DNA from 2 places in the Lacticaseibacillus salsurivasis genome. Region 1 is predicted to be linked to the other one. Evidence: predicted binding sites of a transcription regulator. Region 1 holds the regulator's gene; the other holds the start of a gene.
What was found. The regulator LexA, encoded in region 1, represses DNA repair genes until DNA is damaged. The targets are predictions, from matches to a motif close to CNAACANNTGTTNG.

Region 1 (7,849 bases):
GCGGGTGATGCCCAAACGGCAAATGGCCTTTTTACCGGACCCTGGCCCTGCCGGCCGGATCACGAGCAAATTCGGACTGGCGGAGCCGCCTTATGATGCGGCGTTGGTCAACCAAAACCCTGACCTCATGATTGTCCCTGGGATCGGGTTTAGCCTGAAAGACCATTACCGCATTGGCTTTGGCGGCGGCTACTATGATCGGTTTTTGGCCCAGTATGCAGGCCCCACCGTCGCCTTAGTGCCAAGTGTGATGGCCTTCGCAACGCCGCAGTGGCCAGTCGAATCATTTGATATTCCGATTCAGACCTTAATTCAGCTTTAAACCCGCCGGCCGCTACCACAGGGCCGGTTTTACATCAAAGGAGTCTTCTGGTTGACTGCATTTTTATCAAGTTTAGGTGGCGTGAGTGAAATTCTGATTCTGGTGGCGCTCGGCTACGCGCTCACGGCTCGCGGCTGGTTCGATGACCGCTCCAGTCGCATCATTGCGAAAGTCGTGACCCAAGTGGCGCTGCCAGCCTATATGGTCGAAACCATTTGTGGTCGCTTCACCGCCCGCGAACTAGCTCGCCTGCTACCGGACCTGCGTTTTCCCGTGCTGTCGATGGCCATTTTGTTCGGCTTATCGTTTGGGGTGGCCAAGGCCTTGGCCGTGCCGCGCGCACGACGCGGGTTGTTCAAGTCGATGTTTTTCAATTCCAACACGGTGTTCATTGGCCTGCCGGTGAACATGGCCTTGTTCGGGCCGAAAAGTCTGCCTTATGTGCTGGTTTACTACATGGCCAACACCACCATTTTCTGGACCGTAGGGGTGTACCTGATTCAAAAAGACGGCCAGCAAGCCGCCCACTTCGATTGGCGCCAGACCTTAGGCAAAGTTTTCTCACCGCCGCTGCTGGGCTTTATGGTCGGGGTGGTGCTGGTACTGCTTGGGGTGCAACTGCCAAGTTTTCTCACCGCCACCCTTACTTATGTCGGTGACTTGACGATTCCCGGCTCCATGTTTTTCATCGGCATTGCCATGCACCAAGCGGGACTCAAAAACATCCGCATCAACAAGGAACTGCTCGGCGTCTTCAGCGGTCGGTTTATCTTTGCACCCCTGATTATGTATGCCCTAGTCGTGTTCGCACCAGTGCCGCTCCTGATGAAACAAGTCTTCATTCTGCAATCCGCGATGCCGGTCATGACCAACGCCCCAGTGGTCGCGAAGCTCTACGGTGCCGATAGCAGTAATGCAGCCATCACCGTGTCTGCCACCACATTATTTTCGATTGTGGTGATTCCGATTCTGATGACGCTGGTCCAACAACTTTAGTCCACGCAAAAAGGCCGCAAATGCGGCCTTTTTAATTTGGCTTTAAATGAGCGCTGGGCGGTACAAGCTGACGACCACGCCTAAAATCGTGACATCATCGAAGAACATGTCCGTCATCATGTCGTTTTCAGGATGCAGCCGTACGCGGCCAGGCTCCTTATAGAACCGCTTGACGGTGGCCTCGTCTTCCGCCGTCATGGCCACCACAATCTGGCCATTTTCGGCGGTTTCCTGCTTTTTGACAATGATCTGGTCGCCATTCAAAATACCAATCTTGATCATCGAATTCCCTTGCACCCGCAACATGAAAAGTTCGTCGGCAGGATACGGAATGTCATCCGGCACCGGGAAATAGTCATCGACGTTTTGAATGGCGGTAATCGGCACCCCAGCGGCGACGGTCCCGAGAATCGGGATGCCGCTTTCGCCGACCCCAATGTATTCCCGGCCAGCCTTGGTGATTTCCAGCGTCCGCGGCTTAGCCGGGTCCTTGGCAATGTAGCCTTCCGCCAGCAGCTTTTCCAAATAAGCCGCCACGGTACTTGAGGAACTCAAGCCCACGGCCTTGCCAATTTCGCGCACCGTCGGCGGATAACCGCGGCCATCGATTGATTCGTAAATGGTTTGCAGGATCTGTTTCCAACGTTTCTGACTTGCTTGGGATGGCATCGCCGTCCGCCTCCGCTCATTAGTTTCTTTCATCATAACAGTGCGAACGCGTGTTTGCAAGGGAAAAATCGCGTCATATCGGCATTCTGTGCCAACAAAAAAGCCGCTGCCAATTTTGGCAACGGCTTCCGACTTTTACAGCCGGTGCATTAAGCTTAAATGGTGCATTTGGCGGCGGTCGCACGCCGACTTATGCATGAGATACAGACCGCCGACAATCAGATCGACTGCCATCAGACCGATGCCGATTGCAGCAGCATTGGTGAACAGCAAAACGACAGTCAGCACGGTCAGTGCCCGTAAACTCCACTTTAACATCTTCAGTGACATTGTGTTTCCCTCCCCCGCGAGATTTGATACTCCCTATTATACCGAAACCTCGGCTTTTGTAAAGTTATTGTATCTAACAATTTACACTTAAAGCCGGGAAGTGGGGATTTAGCGTTTCTTCGATACAAACAACAGCAGTAATGTAAAGATTCATCAAGGGGAAAGGCGGATAAAATCAGTCCCGCGTCCTATTCGCTTTCACGCCGCTTTTTCGGTATGATAAAACTGATAAGCAAGAGGGAGGAAGCCGGAATGGAAAAGAAAAATTCTTGGTTCTATCACCGGTTCTTAGATAGTAAATTCGCTGTGGTGATTTTCGATTTGGTGCTGACGCTGCTAGCGGTGTGGATCTTCACCAAAGTCGCTTGGCTGCTGCAACCAGCCGTGAACTTTCTTGGCATCATCGCGCCGCCGTTCATTTTGGCTGGGATCTTGTTCTACATGCTCAATCCCATCGTGAATTGGCTGGAAAAGCGCGGGTTGAAACGCATGCTCGCCATTCTGCTGGTCTTCGTCGTGGTGATTGGCCTGATTGTCCTAGCGATTGTGCGGGTGGTACCGCCAATCGAGGCCCAGGTGCGCAGCTTCGTGGCGGCCTGGCCGAGTTATTGGGAAAGCGGCCTCAAGTGGTTCACTGATCTCAATGATAAGCAAAACATCTTCTCGCAATCAGACATCAACCAATTCGCCAATGAGATCAAGTCCTGGCTGTCCAACCGTGGTTCCACTATTCTCTCTGGCACCTTGAATTCATTGAGTAGCATTGTCGGCGCGGTGGGCAATGTCGTCGTCACCATTGCCACGGCCCCGATCGTCCTGTTCTTCATGCTTAAAGAAGGCAACAAGTTTACCCCGATGATTCTCCAGCTCGTGCCAACCCGCCAGCGCCGGGGCATTGGCGATATGCTCCATGAAATGAACCTCAAAGTCGGCTCTTACGTGCAAGGGCAGTTAACCGTCGCCATGGCTGTCGCGATGATTTTTATGCTCGGTTACACGGTGATCGGCCTGCGTTATGGGTTGATTTTCGGGTTGCTGGCCGGGCCGCTCAATTTGATTCCGTACTTCGGCTCTGCGGTGGCCATGATTCCAGCACTGGTGATGGGCGCTATTCAAGGCCCTAAAATGTTCATCGCGGTCATCATCGTATTCTTCGTCGAATGGCTGCTGGAAACCCAGTTAATTTCACCATTTGTCATGGGGAGTAAACTAGAGATGCACCCGATCACCATTGTCGTGGTGCTGCTTACTGCTGGTAACATGTTCGGTTTGCTCGGCGTGATTCTCGGCATCCCCGGCTTCGCAGTGCTTAAGATCATTGTAACGAGGCTGTTCCGCTGGTATCAACAAGTCTCTGGCTTGTACCCGAAAGAATCGCCGCAAACCATCACACAGAAAGTTGGCCCTGAAAAATGAATGGATTCCTAATTTTACTTGACGTCGCCCTGCTCGCCTTGAGCGGCTACTATCTGTTTTGGCAAAGTCGCATCGACTTTCGGGCTTCATACAGCACCTTTCAACTGTTCATGGCAGTGGTGCTGGGCTTTTGGTTTTTAACCACTGGCATTGCCAATATCTGGTACATTGTCTTCATCGCCGCCTTCATCACGCTCACCGTGATGTCCGGCAGCACCGGTCTCACGCCCACGCGCCTGATTAATGTTGGCATTTTTGCCCGCGTCGTGCCCTACACCAAGCTGGTCGGGGTCACCTTGACGCCCCTCACCCTGCCGAACGGCCAAAGCCTCGTGGTCGGGGTTTTCGGGATCTCACCGCGGCGCTACATCCGCTTGACCTTCCGCTCAGATCTGCAGACCCTGTTCAACGTGTTGCGGCCGCGGGTGCCTGAAGCCATCGAAATCAAAATCCAACAAGTCCAATAAAAAATTCCGAGTCGATTGACTCGGAATTTTTTTGGGTTTATTCAATTGGCGTTTCATCTTCTGGTTCATCAATATCCCGGGTCAGCCGATGGGGCTTAGCTTTGACGGGTTTGCGAATGGCGAACAACGCCGCCAGCAGCAACACGATGCCACCGGCAATGGCCATCACTTGCCAATACACCGTGATGCCAATCATGAAGACGTACATCAAGACCACAATCGCTAGGCCCACCAGCAGATCCACCGCAAAGCGGCCGAAGCGAGTGAATGGCCGATCGTCAAGATAAGCCAAGAGGCCAATCAGGACCACCAAGCCAAAGCCGAAGCTGACAGTGCTAACTTGAGCCACCAAGGTTTTGGGATTAGTGGCGTACCAAGCAAACCCCGTGAACAGCGCGCCGAACACCAGTAAGATTCCGTTGATCCACCACGTGGTATGTTTTTTTTCTGTGCTTTCGTGCTTGCCTGGCATCAAGAAGCCTTCTTTCTCGTTTTTTCCATTTTAGCAGAAAACAGTTACCATAGACATAGTGAGTCAAGAATGTGGCCGAGAATGTTTGCCGGCTGCCCGATAGAAAGGTCGATTCGATGTCCAATAATCTTGCTTTTGCTGCCTATGAAGGCCGCCCCTTGGAAGACGCTGAGAGCCTCGTCGCAGTATCGCTACCGATGCCGACACCAGCGCCTACTGATGTGGTCGTCAAAGTGCAGGCGATTTCTCTGAATCCAGTGGACGAAAAAATGCGCGCCAGTCTGCCCAAGCAAAAGACGCCTCGGGTTTTCGGTTACGATGCTACCGGTGAAATTGTGGCTTGTGGCCCTGCCGTTACCGAGTTTACGGTGGGCCAGCGGGTCATGTACGCCGGTACTACCAAGCGCCCCGGCAGCTGGCAGCAGTATCAGGCGGTTGCGGCGGCGTTGATTGCCGCTGTGCCGGCCGGGTTGTCTGATCAAACTGCTGCGGCCCTGCCGCTGGTGGGACTGACCGCTTGGGAGTTATTGTTTGAAAAAATGGGTTTTCACGCCGAGGCCTTCGCCAATCAAGGCCAGCGTCTGCTGATTATCAATGGGGCCGGCGGGGTCGGCTCCATGCTCAGCCAACTGGCACATTGGGCCGGCTTGACGGTCAGTGCTACCGCCAGTCCGCGAAACTTTGAATGGCTAAGGCAGCATGGCGTGGATCAACCGCTAGACTATCATCAGGATTTAGCGGCCACGCTTGCCGCCCAGCCCGCATTTGATGGCGTCGCAATTTTGTACGCCACCGAACCCTACCTGGCCCTCGCCAGTCAGGTCGTCGCCCCCTTCGGCCATGTCGGCGCCTTGGTCACGCCGCAAGGGCCACTGGACGTCACGGCGCTGAAGGGTAAAGCCGCCAGTTTGGACTTTGAATTCATGTTTGCCAAAACGGACTATGATTTCAATACCGCCAGTCAGGGCCACATCCTATCACAGCTGGCAGCCTTGGCCGCGGCTAACCTGCTTGACGCCAGTGCCACCACGACCTTGCAGCCCATTTCGGTCGCCACGTTGAAGCAAGGGCTGACGCAGCTCACCTCGGGCCATCAGGTCGGCAAGATTGTGCTCACCGGGCCGTTTGAAGCTTAGCAAGTAGACGAAAAGGGCCACATCAACGGTGAAGTTGATGTGGCTCTTTTCGTCTATTTGGTAAAGCCCAGTGCCTTCTGCAGCGTGGCCTTTGCCTGATCGGCAGTTAGGCGCTGGGGATCATAGATAATGCTGCCTGGCCCCATGTAGTAATTGAACAGCTTGAGCACGGCGCGCTCTTTCAGCGTGCGCAGCCGCAGCTCATCGTTGATTTGGGCGAGCAACTCATGACACCAGGCGGCGTCCATCATCATCGGCTCATCGCGTTCGGTGACATAGCCTTTTTCCATAATGAGATCTGCGCCTTCCGCTTTTTGCGTGCGCAGGACACTTTCTGTTGGTTCCATGAGTTGACCTCCCTCAACCAAAATTAATACTTGGGTTCCAGCAGCCGCCGCGGCCGCACGAAGGTGGTCGCTTGCGACTGATCGCCAGGGATAAACCCGGCGGCCGTGTAAAAAGCACTTAAGGCCGCATTGTCGGTGACCACCACAATGCGATCAACCTGCTTGAAGTAATCATCGAATTCGCTCAGCAGTTCGCGACCGATGCCTTGATGCTGATAGTCCGGCAGCACCAACAAATCCTGAATAAAAACAATGGTGTGCATGTCAGAGACCCCGCGGATCAGCCCCACCAACTTGTCCCCATCACGGGCAGTGAGCAAAGTGGAGTTCGCAATGCCCCGTGCGGTTTCCGCGGCATCTTTGAGGTAATGCGTCATGCCCACTGCGCCATAAAGTGCTTTAATTTCATGAATGGTCAATGCCGATTCAAACGTATAATTCACAAGTCCAACCCCCGAATGTAGTTACCAGAATGATTTTAACGCAATGGGAATTGAACACAAGCGCTTTTTTAAGCGTGAATTACGCGCGGGCCGTGAAGTCGATGAACCCCAGCGCACTATCGATGACGCCGCCATCTCCGTTCAGACTCATGGTATTGAGCGTGGGATTAAAGCGTACTGTCATGTGCGGATCCAGGTCTTCCGTCGAGTAGTCTTTGATCAAAATCGGGCCCAAGTTCGACTCGATGGTGGTGTTGTACCCCTCAGTCGGCGCCGCCTGCGCCACCACGTTAATCGTAAACTGCACCATCATGTGTATCATGGCATGCTGAGAGTACTGCCCCACTCCATCTTCGAAAGTCAGCAGCAGCTTTTTATCCGGTCCCAAGTGACCCTTGAGCTTCGCCTGCGATGCCTCATCAAACTGAATTTCCATGTTCTCACCTCCGCTCACACGGTAATCGTTTTGCCGCCAAAGTGCAATCGATGTGCTTTGAACCACTTTTGCAAGGCTTAAGTATTTTTTCAAATTATCGGCCCATTTCGTCATACTTTCTTCACATTCAAGGATTACATTAGGAACCATAGAAATGAGCTACCCACTCATTTCCATACCCATACCCAACTTTTTCATTTTTACTCCTCCAAAGTAAAAATCACTCACCGGCCGCCCAGCCGGTGGGTCAATCCTTACTTGACCGTCGCCCACCCAGCGACGGCCATTTTTTTGGCAAAAAAACCGGCTCACCGGCGCCGTCAAGCGCTGATGAGCCGGTATTTTAGTCTCGCGGTAAGGCAGTTAGCGATTTTCCCGTTTCCGCCAGCCCCTCAGCCCAAGCAGCAGACCCAGCACGGCAAGGCCGCTGACCGTGAGCACGGAAGCATCTGCGTCGCCGGTCTTAGGTAGGGCCTTAGCTTGCTTGGCAGTGAGACCGGCAACTAGCGGCTGCTTTAGTGAAGACGTTTGTCCCTTCACTGCCGGTTTGGTGCCATCAGCCTGCGCCGCTGGCGTTGCTGTGTAGGTGACCAGCACTGTGACATTAGCCGGTACCAAAGTGGTAGCAGCTAACCCTTGCTGAGCTACCTGCTTAGGGTCGGCTGTATACCCGGCAAGCATCGGTGAGGTGACTGCGGCATAGCCTCCTTGAGGCGTGGCCACGGTCTCACCCGTGATGTCATCGGTCACGGTTTTCCAGGTGACCGTTTGGATCACCGCTTGCGGCGCCTTGCTTTGGTCGGCGCCCGCCATGT
Region 2 (7,849 bases), on a different contig from region 1:
TAGCAGCGATGAACAGGCGCTGCTGGTCCCCATCACCTTGGACTATCCGGCCAGCGATGCCGTCACCATTCGCGCCCGCCGCGACGTGTTGGCCGGCGTTGGCATTGAGCTGGAAGACTTTGGCCAAAACACCTTCGTCGTGCGCCAGCATCCAACCTGGTTCAAAAAAGGCGAGGAGGAACAAACGGTCCGCGCCATCATCGACTGGGTGCTGAATGAAGGCCATGTCACGGTGGCGGCATTCCGGGAACAAACCGCCATCATGATGAGCTGTAAACAAGCCATCAAGGCGAACCATCACCTGGATGCCCCGCAAGCTGAGGCGCTGCTCAAGCACCTCGCCGAATGCGAAAATCCTTTCAACTGCCCGCATGGCCGGCCAACGCTGGTGCATTTTTCCAACACGGATCTGGAGAAGATGTTCAAGCGCATTCAGGACAGCCACACCAGCTTCGGAGGCGCGAAATGATTATCTTAGCCAGCAACTCACCGCGCCGCCAAGAATTACTCAAGCGCGTGGTGTCTGACTTTAAGGTGATGCCTGCCGCCATTGATGAGCGGGCCTTACCCATTCTCCCGCCGCGCGCTTATGTGCAGCGGCTGGCGGCGGCCAAATGTGGCGCCGTGGCGCGTGAGCATCCCGTGGCCACGGTGATTGCTGCCGATACCATGGTGGCTTTTAACGGTGAGCTGCTCGGCAAGCCCCAGACGGCCGAGGCGGCGACAGCGATGCTTACCGTGCTTTCGGGGCAGACACATCAAGTCCACACTGGCCTGTGTGTTTACTGGCCTGATAAAACTATGCGACAAACGGTGGTGACCACCGAAGTGACCTTCTGGCCGTTAACAATGGCCGAAATCGCGGATTACGTGGCGACCAACGAGCCGTTGGATAAGGCCGGCGGCTATGGCATTCAGGGCCAAGGCAGTTTGTTGGTCAAAGCCATTGCCGGTGATTTTTATAATGTGGTGGGGCTGCCCATCAGCACGCTGGCACGAGTGCTGGCGGCCAAGAAATAAGTCGAGTCATCGGCTTATTTTTTTCGGCCTTAAAGTGCCTTGGCGCGGCAATCGCGTAATTAATAGTCAGCGGCAAAATTGGCGCGAAATGATTGTTAATGGCATGAGCAAATAACTGGCGCGTTTTGGCATTTGGTGGCAAGATGACCGTTACTCAAAGCAATGGCGAGCTGTGCCAGCGCGTTGAGCGGTGTCTGGCCGAGGCGTTGTGCCAACTGCCAACTAAGGAGGTGGTGTTAACGGCTGGGGTCGTGGCCCACAAATGACACCGAATGAGGCTGGACCCGCCGCAGCCAGCGACTGTTGATCTTGGGTAAGTTAGTGCGTGTTGGTTGTCTGCAATGGAGGGTTGTGTAAGGCCCGGCAGGCGACCGTTTGTAAGAGACACAGTCAGTAATTTCAAGGGGGACTTTGGGATGAAAAAAGCAACATGGATATTTAGTAGTGTAATTGCGGCATTATTGGCAACAGGGGCGCCGTCTGTGGTGTCAGCAGCCGGTGCACCAGGTGGACCCGGTATTGATGGAAATAATCTAACGACTGCGAGCGATGGGTTCACGCTTACTGCAGATGGAACCGACACTGCTGTCGAAGCTGATAGTACCGCTCAAGTTGTCGTTCCTGCGGGATCTCTATCTTTAACGAAGGTTCCGGATTTGAACTTTGGTACAGTCGAGGTGAAGGACTTGATTGATGGTCCGAAATCTTTGAACCTTAACACTGACAAAATTGCCCTGGCGAAGACAACCTTCGATGGTAATGATAAACAGACAATTCAGGTACTTGACTATCGGGGCTCGAATGCCGGTTGGACATTGAATGCCCAATTGAGTGCCTTTAGTAATAGTAAGGGTAATAGTATTTCTGTGGATAGTCTTGAATTGAATGGTGCTACGTCTGGTAATGGTATTGTTGGGCAACTGTTGCAAACCAATATCGCCAAGCAAGGCGGTGCCGTTTTAGTTGCCTCTAAAGACAATGGAACAGGAGAAACCACAGTTGTTTTGGACGGCAATACAAAATTACAGTTGCCTGACCAAAATACCGCTATTGCGGGAGATTATCAGGCAAAGATTACCTGGACGCTGTCGGCAGTTGCGTATACACCCGCTCCATGACCAGACAATAGCCGTTAAGTCGGATTAATAACGGAACTGACACTGACGGCAGCGTTAGCCCCAGTTCTGCGGTGAGAGGGGGTGTGGTGATGAAACGATGGTGGTGGCTTTTCCTCCTGCTAGGCCTGTTCTCGCCAGGTCAACCAGTGGCCGCTGAAGGGGCAGGCTTTACGGTAACGCCGGAGCTTCCGGCTAACCAAATCGGTGGCGATACCGGTTGGTTCAACTTGCTGGTTAAACCGGGCGAAACGCAAACCTTGACGGTGACGGTGGCCAATCAATCCGATCAGGATAAACAACTGAAGCTGGAGTTGACCAATGCCTTTACTCAAGACAATGGTCAGGTTGGCTACGCGCCGAATCAGAAAAAAGCCGCTTCCGCCAAGCTACAACTGACGGCCATCGGGTCGAAAGCCATCGCGCTGACGCTGGCCGCGCACCAGGGCCGGAAGGTGACTTTTCAGGTGAAACCGCCAGCGGAAGGCTTTTCGGGTCAAATCCTAGGCGCGGTGTATGTCCGCGATGAAACCCCACCAGCAGAAGCTTCTGGCAGTGGCTTTGCGGTTACCAACGCCTTCGCAATGGTGGTGGCGGTACAGCTGCAGACTAGCGAAAAGCTGGTACCACCAGCGGTACAGTTGGATGCCGTGAAGACCACCACTGAGCACATTCAAGCAACCCTCCAAAACACCGCCCCGCGGCTGTTTGGCAAAATGACGTTGCAGGCGAAGGTGCTGCCGGCTGGGCAGAAGACCGCCGTTTACACCCAAAAGAACACGGATTACGCGATGGCGCCGACTTCAGCGTTTAACTACCAACTCACCCCGACCAAAGCCTTAGCCGCAGGCGAGTATCAGCTGGTGATCGACGCCAGCGCTGGCAACTACAAGTGGCATTTGACGAAGGACTTCACGTTGAAGCAGGCCATCGCTGCGGCATCAGCGCCGGCGCCGAAAGTTAACCCGCCGGTCTGGTGGCCTTGGGCCGTTGCGCTCGTCGCTGTGCTGCTGCTCGGCATCGGGCTCGGTTGGTGGCGTGGCCGGAAACAGCGGGGGTGACCGGATGAGAAAAGTGGGATGGCTTTTAATCGCTGGGCTGAGCTTCAGCTCTTACACCGCGCAGCCGGTGCGCGCTGATCAGATGCGCAGCACGGCAAGCTTCACCCTCGTCGCGTCGCCGCCAAGCTGGCCGACGCCGGGGGCACCAGTGGAACAGCCGCCAAAGCGGCCAACTCCTGGTCCGCTACCGGCCACTGGGGACACGCAGGACGCGCTGGTGGTGTGGCTGGGCGTTGGCTTGCTGGCAGCGCTTGGCCTGCACCAGCGCTGGGTTAACCGGCGGCGCGGGCTGAGACAAATTGGGTAAACAAAGAGGCAGTGCTTGCATGAACGCAAGCACTGCCTCTTTCATTTTGACTTCAGTTACCCGAACAAGCGCAGGAGCCAATGCGCGCCGAAAATCAAAGCCCAGCTGTAAGCCGCAATCGTAATGGGTTTGCCCAGAATGATGATCCAAGCAAACATCCGGGTTTTCATGTGGGTCAGCCCGGCAATCAGACACAGCACATCGTCGGGTGCAATCGGCGCGATGATGGCGACGGCGAAGAACATGTCGAACTTCTGCTGGTTCTTGGCGTAAGCCATGTATTTTTCAAAGACTTTTTCCGGCACGATATGGAGAATGAAGGGCTTGCCATAGCGGCGCGCCAGGAAGAAGTTGATGAAGGAGCCGATGCAGATGCCAATATAGTTATATAAAAAGCCTTGCCAGGGGCCGAACAGGAGGACCCCCGCTGCGGTACTGACGCCGCCGGGAATGATGGGGATGACGACTTGAACGATTTGAATGGCGATGAAAATCAATGGCCCAACAAAACCAGTGCCGTTGAGGTAATTCTGGAGGTTGCTGAGGTTTTTGAAGACCCCGATGCGATACCAGTAGATTGTCACGGCAATGATTGCCAGCAGGCTCAACAAGGCGGTAATGTTGATCAGCCGGCGTGAGGTCGTTTCGCTCAAAAGCGTCACCTTCTTTCGAGGATAATTTTATCAGCTTGAAACGGCGCTGCCTAGCATTGCGCGCGAACAGTTTCGTCACTTGGCGCTCGGGCTTAAGTCGTAGAACGCCGGTAAAACAGGCTTAGCGTGCATGGGCGAAAGCAGGCTTTTATGGTAAACTGGGTTGCAAACATATGTACTGAAAAGAGAGGGCACTATGTACGAATACTTGAATGGCACCGTCGCCGATGTCGCGCCAGGCTATGTGGTGCTGGATGTGCAAGGCGTGGGCTATCGCCTGCTGATGGGTAACCCTTATGCTTACACGATTGGCCAGCAAGCCAAAATCTATGTGCAGCACATTATCCGCGACAATGACCAGGCCTTGTATGGCTTTGAAAATCAAGCGGCTAAGCAGACCTTCAACCAGCTGCTGACGGTGACCGGGATTGGACCGAAGTCCGCGCTGGCGATTTTGGCCAATGCCGACACCACCGGCCTGGCCCAGGCTGTGGCCAGCGGAGATGTGGGCTTTTTGACGAAGTTCCCAGGCATTGGCAAAAAAACCGCGCAGCAGATTATTTTAGACCTGAAAGGTAAGCTGCACCTGGCACCAGAAACCGATCCGACGCCAGCAAAGGCAAACGTCGACCCCGCCTTAGCGGACGCCATGGCCGCCTTGGTGGCTCTGGGCTATCCAGACAAAGCGGTGGCGAAGTTAGAAAAGCCGTTAACTGCCAGTGGGGCGACGACGACGGATGAGTATTTGCGCCGCGGGTTACAATTATTGAGCTAGGAGGATTGTTGTGGCAGACGAGCGAATCGTATCAAAAGACGCTGAGCCGGATGACGACGCCATTGAGCGGAGTCTGCGGCCGCATCAGTTGGCCGACTATATCGGCCAAACCGCGGTGAAGTCCCAGCTCACCGTCTACATTCAAGCGGCGTTGAAGCGCGAGGAAGCCATGGACCATGTGTTGCTTTATGGTCCGCCTGGCTTAGGGAAAACCACGCTGGCTTTGGTGATTGCCAACGAACTTGGGGTGCAAATTCGCACCACCTCCGGCCCGGCGATTGAAAAGCCGGGCGATTTGGTGGCGATGCTGAATGAACTGCAACCAGGCGATGTCCTGTTCGTGGATGAAATTCACCGCTTACCGAAAATCGTCGAAGAAATGCTGTACTCGGCGATGGAAGACTTTTACATCGATATCGTGGTAGGGGAAGGCCCAACCGCGCATCCGGTGCATTTTCCGTTGCCGCCGTTTACGCTGATCGGTGCCACCACGCGGGCCGGCATGCTGTCGGCGCCGCTGCGCGACCGCTTCGGCATCACGGAACATATGCAGTACTACAACGAAGAGGAGCTGAAGCAAATCGTGCTGCGCTCGGCTTCGATTTTCAACATGGCGGTGCCTGACAGTGCCGCGCTGGAAGTGGCGCGCCGCTCACGAGGCACCCCGCGGATTGCGAACCGCTTGTTGCGGCGCATTCGCGATTTTGCCGATGTGGCGGACTCCGACTTGGATGTTGCGCTAGTGGATCACGCTTTGGCCCAGCTGCAAGTGGATGACCGCGGTCTGGATGCCATCGACCGCAAGCTGCTGGGCATGATGATTCGCGACTATGATGGCGGGCCAGTGGGGCTGAACACCATCGCTGCGAACATCGGCGAGGAAACCGCGACCATCGAAGAAATGTATGAACCCTATCTCCTGCAAATTGGTTTTCTTAAGCGCACGCCGCGCGGCCGCATGGTGACGCCGGCGGGCTATGACCATTTGCACATTCCCTTTACCCATTAAATGATTGGAAGGATAACATGCTCACTACTGAAGACTTTGACTATGATTTGCCTCATGAACTGATTGCCCAGACGCCGCTGAAGGAGCGTGACGCTAGCCGGCTACTGGTGTTGAACGCGGAAACTGGCGCGTATGAGGATAAGCATTTTTACGACATTCTGGATTACCTGAACCCCGGCGACGCGGTAGTCATGAACGACACCCGGGTAATGCCGGCGCGGCTGTACGGTGTGAAAAAAGACACCGGTGCCCACATGGAAGTGCTCCTGCTGCACAATACGGAAGGCGACCAATGGGAAACCTTGATGAAGCCAGCCAAAAAAGCCCCAGTCGGCACCGAAATCGACTTTGGGGATGGCTTGTTGAAGGCCACCGTGAAGAAAGAACTGGATCACGGCGGTCGCATTATCGAGTTCCATTACGACGGCATTTTCATGGAGATTCTGGATCAGCTCGGCGAAACCCCGCTGCCTCCATACATCAAGGCTAAGCTCGATGACCCTGAGATGTACCAAACCGTTTACGCCAAGGAAATGGGTTCGGCTGCCGCGCCAACTGCCGGCCTACACTGGACCCCAGAACTGTTGCAAAAGGTCAAAGACAAAGGCGTGAAGCTCGTTTACCTGACGCTCCATGTCGGCTTGGGCACCTTCCGCCCAGTGTCCGTGGATAACATTGAAGACCACAAGATGCACAGTGAATTCTACCGCTTCTCTCAGGAAGCCGCGGACACGCTGAACGAAGTCAAAGCCAATGGCGGCCGCATCATCGCCACCGGCACCACCTCGATTCGCACCTTGGAAACGATTGGCACCAAGTTCGACGGTCAGATCAAACCTGACTCCGGCTGGACCGACATCTTCATCAAGCCTGGCTACCAGTGGCGCTTGGTCGATGCCTTCATCACCAACTTTCACCTGCCGAAGTCCACGCTGGTCATGCTTGTCGCTGCCTTCACCGGTCGCGAAAACATCCTGAACGCCTATCACCACGCGATTGAAGAAAAGTACCGCTTCTTCAGCTTTGGCGATGCCATGTATATTCACAAATAGGCTGCGGAGGGCGGCCGCACTTAGCCCGACAAATAGCCTAGCCCTGAGCCTTATCGGCGAACTTTGCCGACGAGGCTCAGCGCGTAGCTATTTGCTCGGGCGTTGGCCACCCGGAGCGCAACTACACAAGACTGCGGCTGCCGTTTTGCCCACATAAAAAGGCCCGGTTCACACCGAGCCTCACCACGTGGTCCGCGGCGGGAATCCGCAACCAACTACGAAAACGAACAACCCAAGATTTTCTTTTAACGCATCGCTGCGTGGAACATCCATCGTAAATTTCGATCACGAGAAAAGCGGATTCCCTAGCTTGAGGATAGCACGCAGCGCGACTTTGTTGCAACGAAACGACCTAGGAGGCATTATGGCACCTGCAATTTCATACCGCTTGATTCACCAAGACAAACACTCCGGCGCGCGCCTGGGCGAGTTGATCACCCCGCATGGGACGTTCCCGACCCCAATGTTTATGCCTGTGGGCACGCAGGCCACAGTCAAAACGCTGGCGCCTGAGGAACTGGAAACGATGGGGGCAGGGGTCATTTTGGCCAACACCTATCATCTTTGGGTGCGCCCGGGTGAGGAGATCGTCCAAGAAGCCGGCGGTCTGCACCAGTTCATGAACTGGCACAAGGGGATCTTGACTGATTCCGGCGGCTTCCAGGTGTTCTCATTGGCCCAAAACCGCGACATCACCGAAGAAGGGGTGCATTTTAAGAACCACATCAGTGGGGCCAAAATGTTCCTTTCGCCGGAAAAAGCAATTGGCATCGAAAATGCCCTTGGCCCGGATATCATGATGAGTCTGGATGAGTGCCCGCCGTTTTTTGAAAGCTATGATTACGTCAAAAAAAGTG

Region 2: the regulator LexA is predicted to act here: its motif matches at 4,323-4,336, upstream of ruvA (Holliday junction branch migration protein RuvA).

Annotation. Positions count from the first base shown of each region.
Region 1 covers NZ_BTTP01000014.1:14,996-22,844, forward strand. The annotation lists gene AAA927_RS09545 (5-formyltetrahydrofolate cyclo-ligase) at 1-322, shown strand, start outside; gene AAA927_RS09550 (AEC family transporter) at 374-1,318, shown strand; gene lexA (transcriptional repressor LexA) at 1,361-1,987, opposite strand; gene AAA927_RS09560 (hypothetical protein) at 2,123-2,317, opposite strand; gene AAA927_RS09565 (AI-2E family transporter) at 2,570-3,733, shown strand; gene AAA927_RS09570 (hypothetical protein) at 3,730-4,200, shown strand; gene AAA927_RS09575 (hypothetical protein) at 4,238-4,672, opposite strand; gene AAA927_RS09580 (alcohol dehydrogenase catalytic domain-containing protein) at 4,789-5,808, shown strand; gene AAA927_RS09585 (hypothetical protein) at 5,862-6,155, opposite strand; gene AAA927_RS09590 (GNAT family N-acetyltransferase) at 6,179-6,598, opposite strand; gene AAA927_RS09595 (iron-sulfur cluster biosynthesis family protein) at 6,678-7,034, opposite strand; gene AAA927_RS09600 (mucin-binding protein) at 7,398-7,849, opposite strand, start outside.
Region 2 covers NZ_BTTP01000010.1:49,804-57,652, reverse strand. The annotation lists gene mutL (DNA mismatch repair endonuclease MutL) at 1-469, shown strand, start outside; gene AAA927_RS08395 (Maf family protein) at 466-1,020, shown strand; gene AAA927_RS08390 (hypothetical protein) at 1,164-1,286, shown strand; gene AAA927_RS08385 (WxL domain-containing protein) at 1,437-2,138, shown strand; gene AAA927_RS08380 (WxLIP family cell surface protein) at 2,228-3,196, shown strand; gene AAA927_RS08375 (LPXTG cell wall anchor domain-containing protein) at 3,201-3,503, shown strand; gene AAA927_RS08370 (TVP38/TMEM64 family protein) at 3,560-4,156, opposite strand; gene ruvA (Holliday junction branch migration protein RuvA) at 4,353-4,931, shown strand; gene ruvB (Holliday junction branch migration DNA helicase RuvB) at 4,942-5,940, shown strand; gene queA (tRNA preQ1(34) S-adenosylmethionine ribosyltransferase-isomerase QueA) at 5,958-6,992, shown strand; gene tgt (tRNA guanosine(34) transglycosylase Tgt) at 7,357-7,849, shown strand, end outside.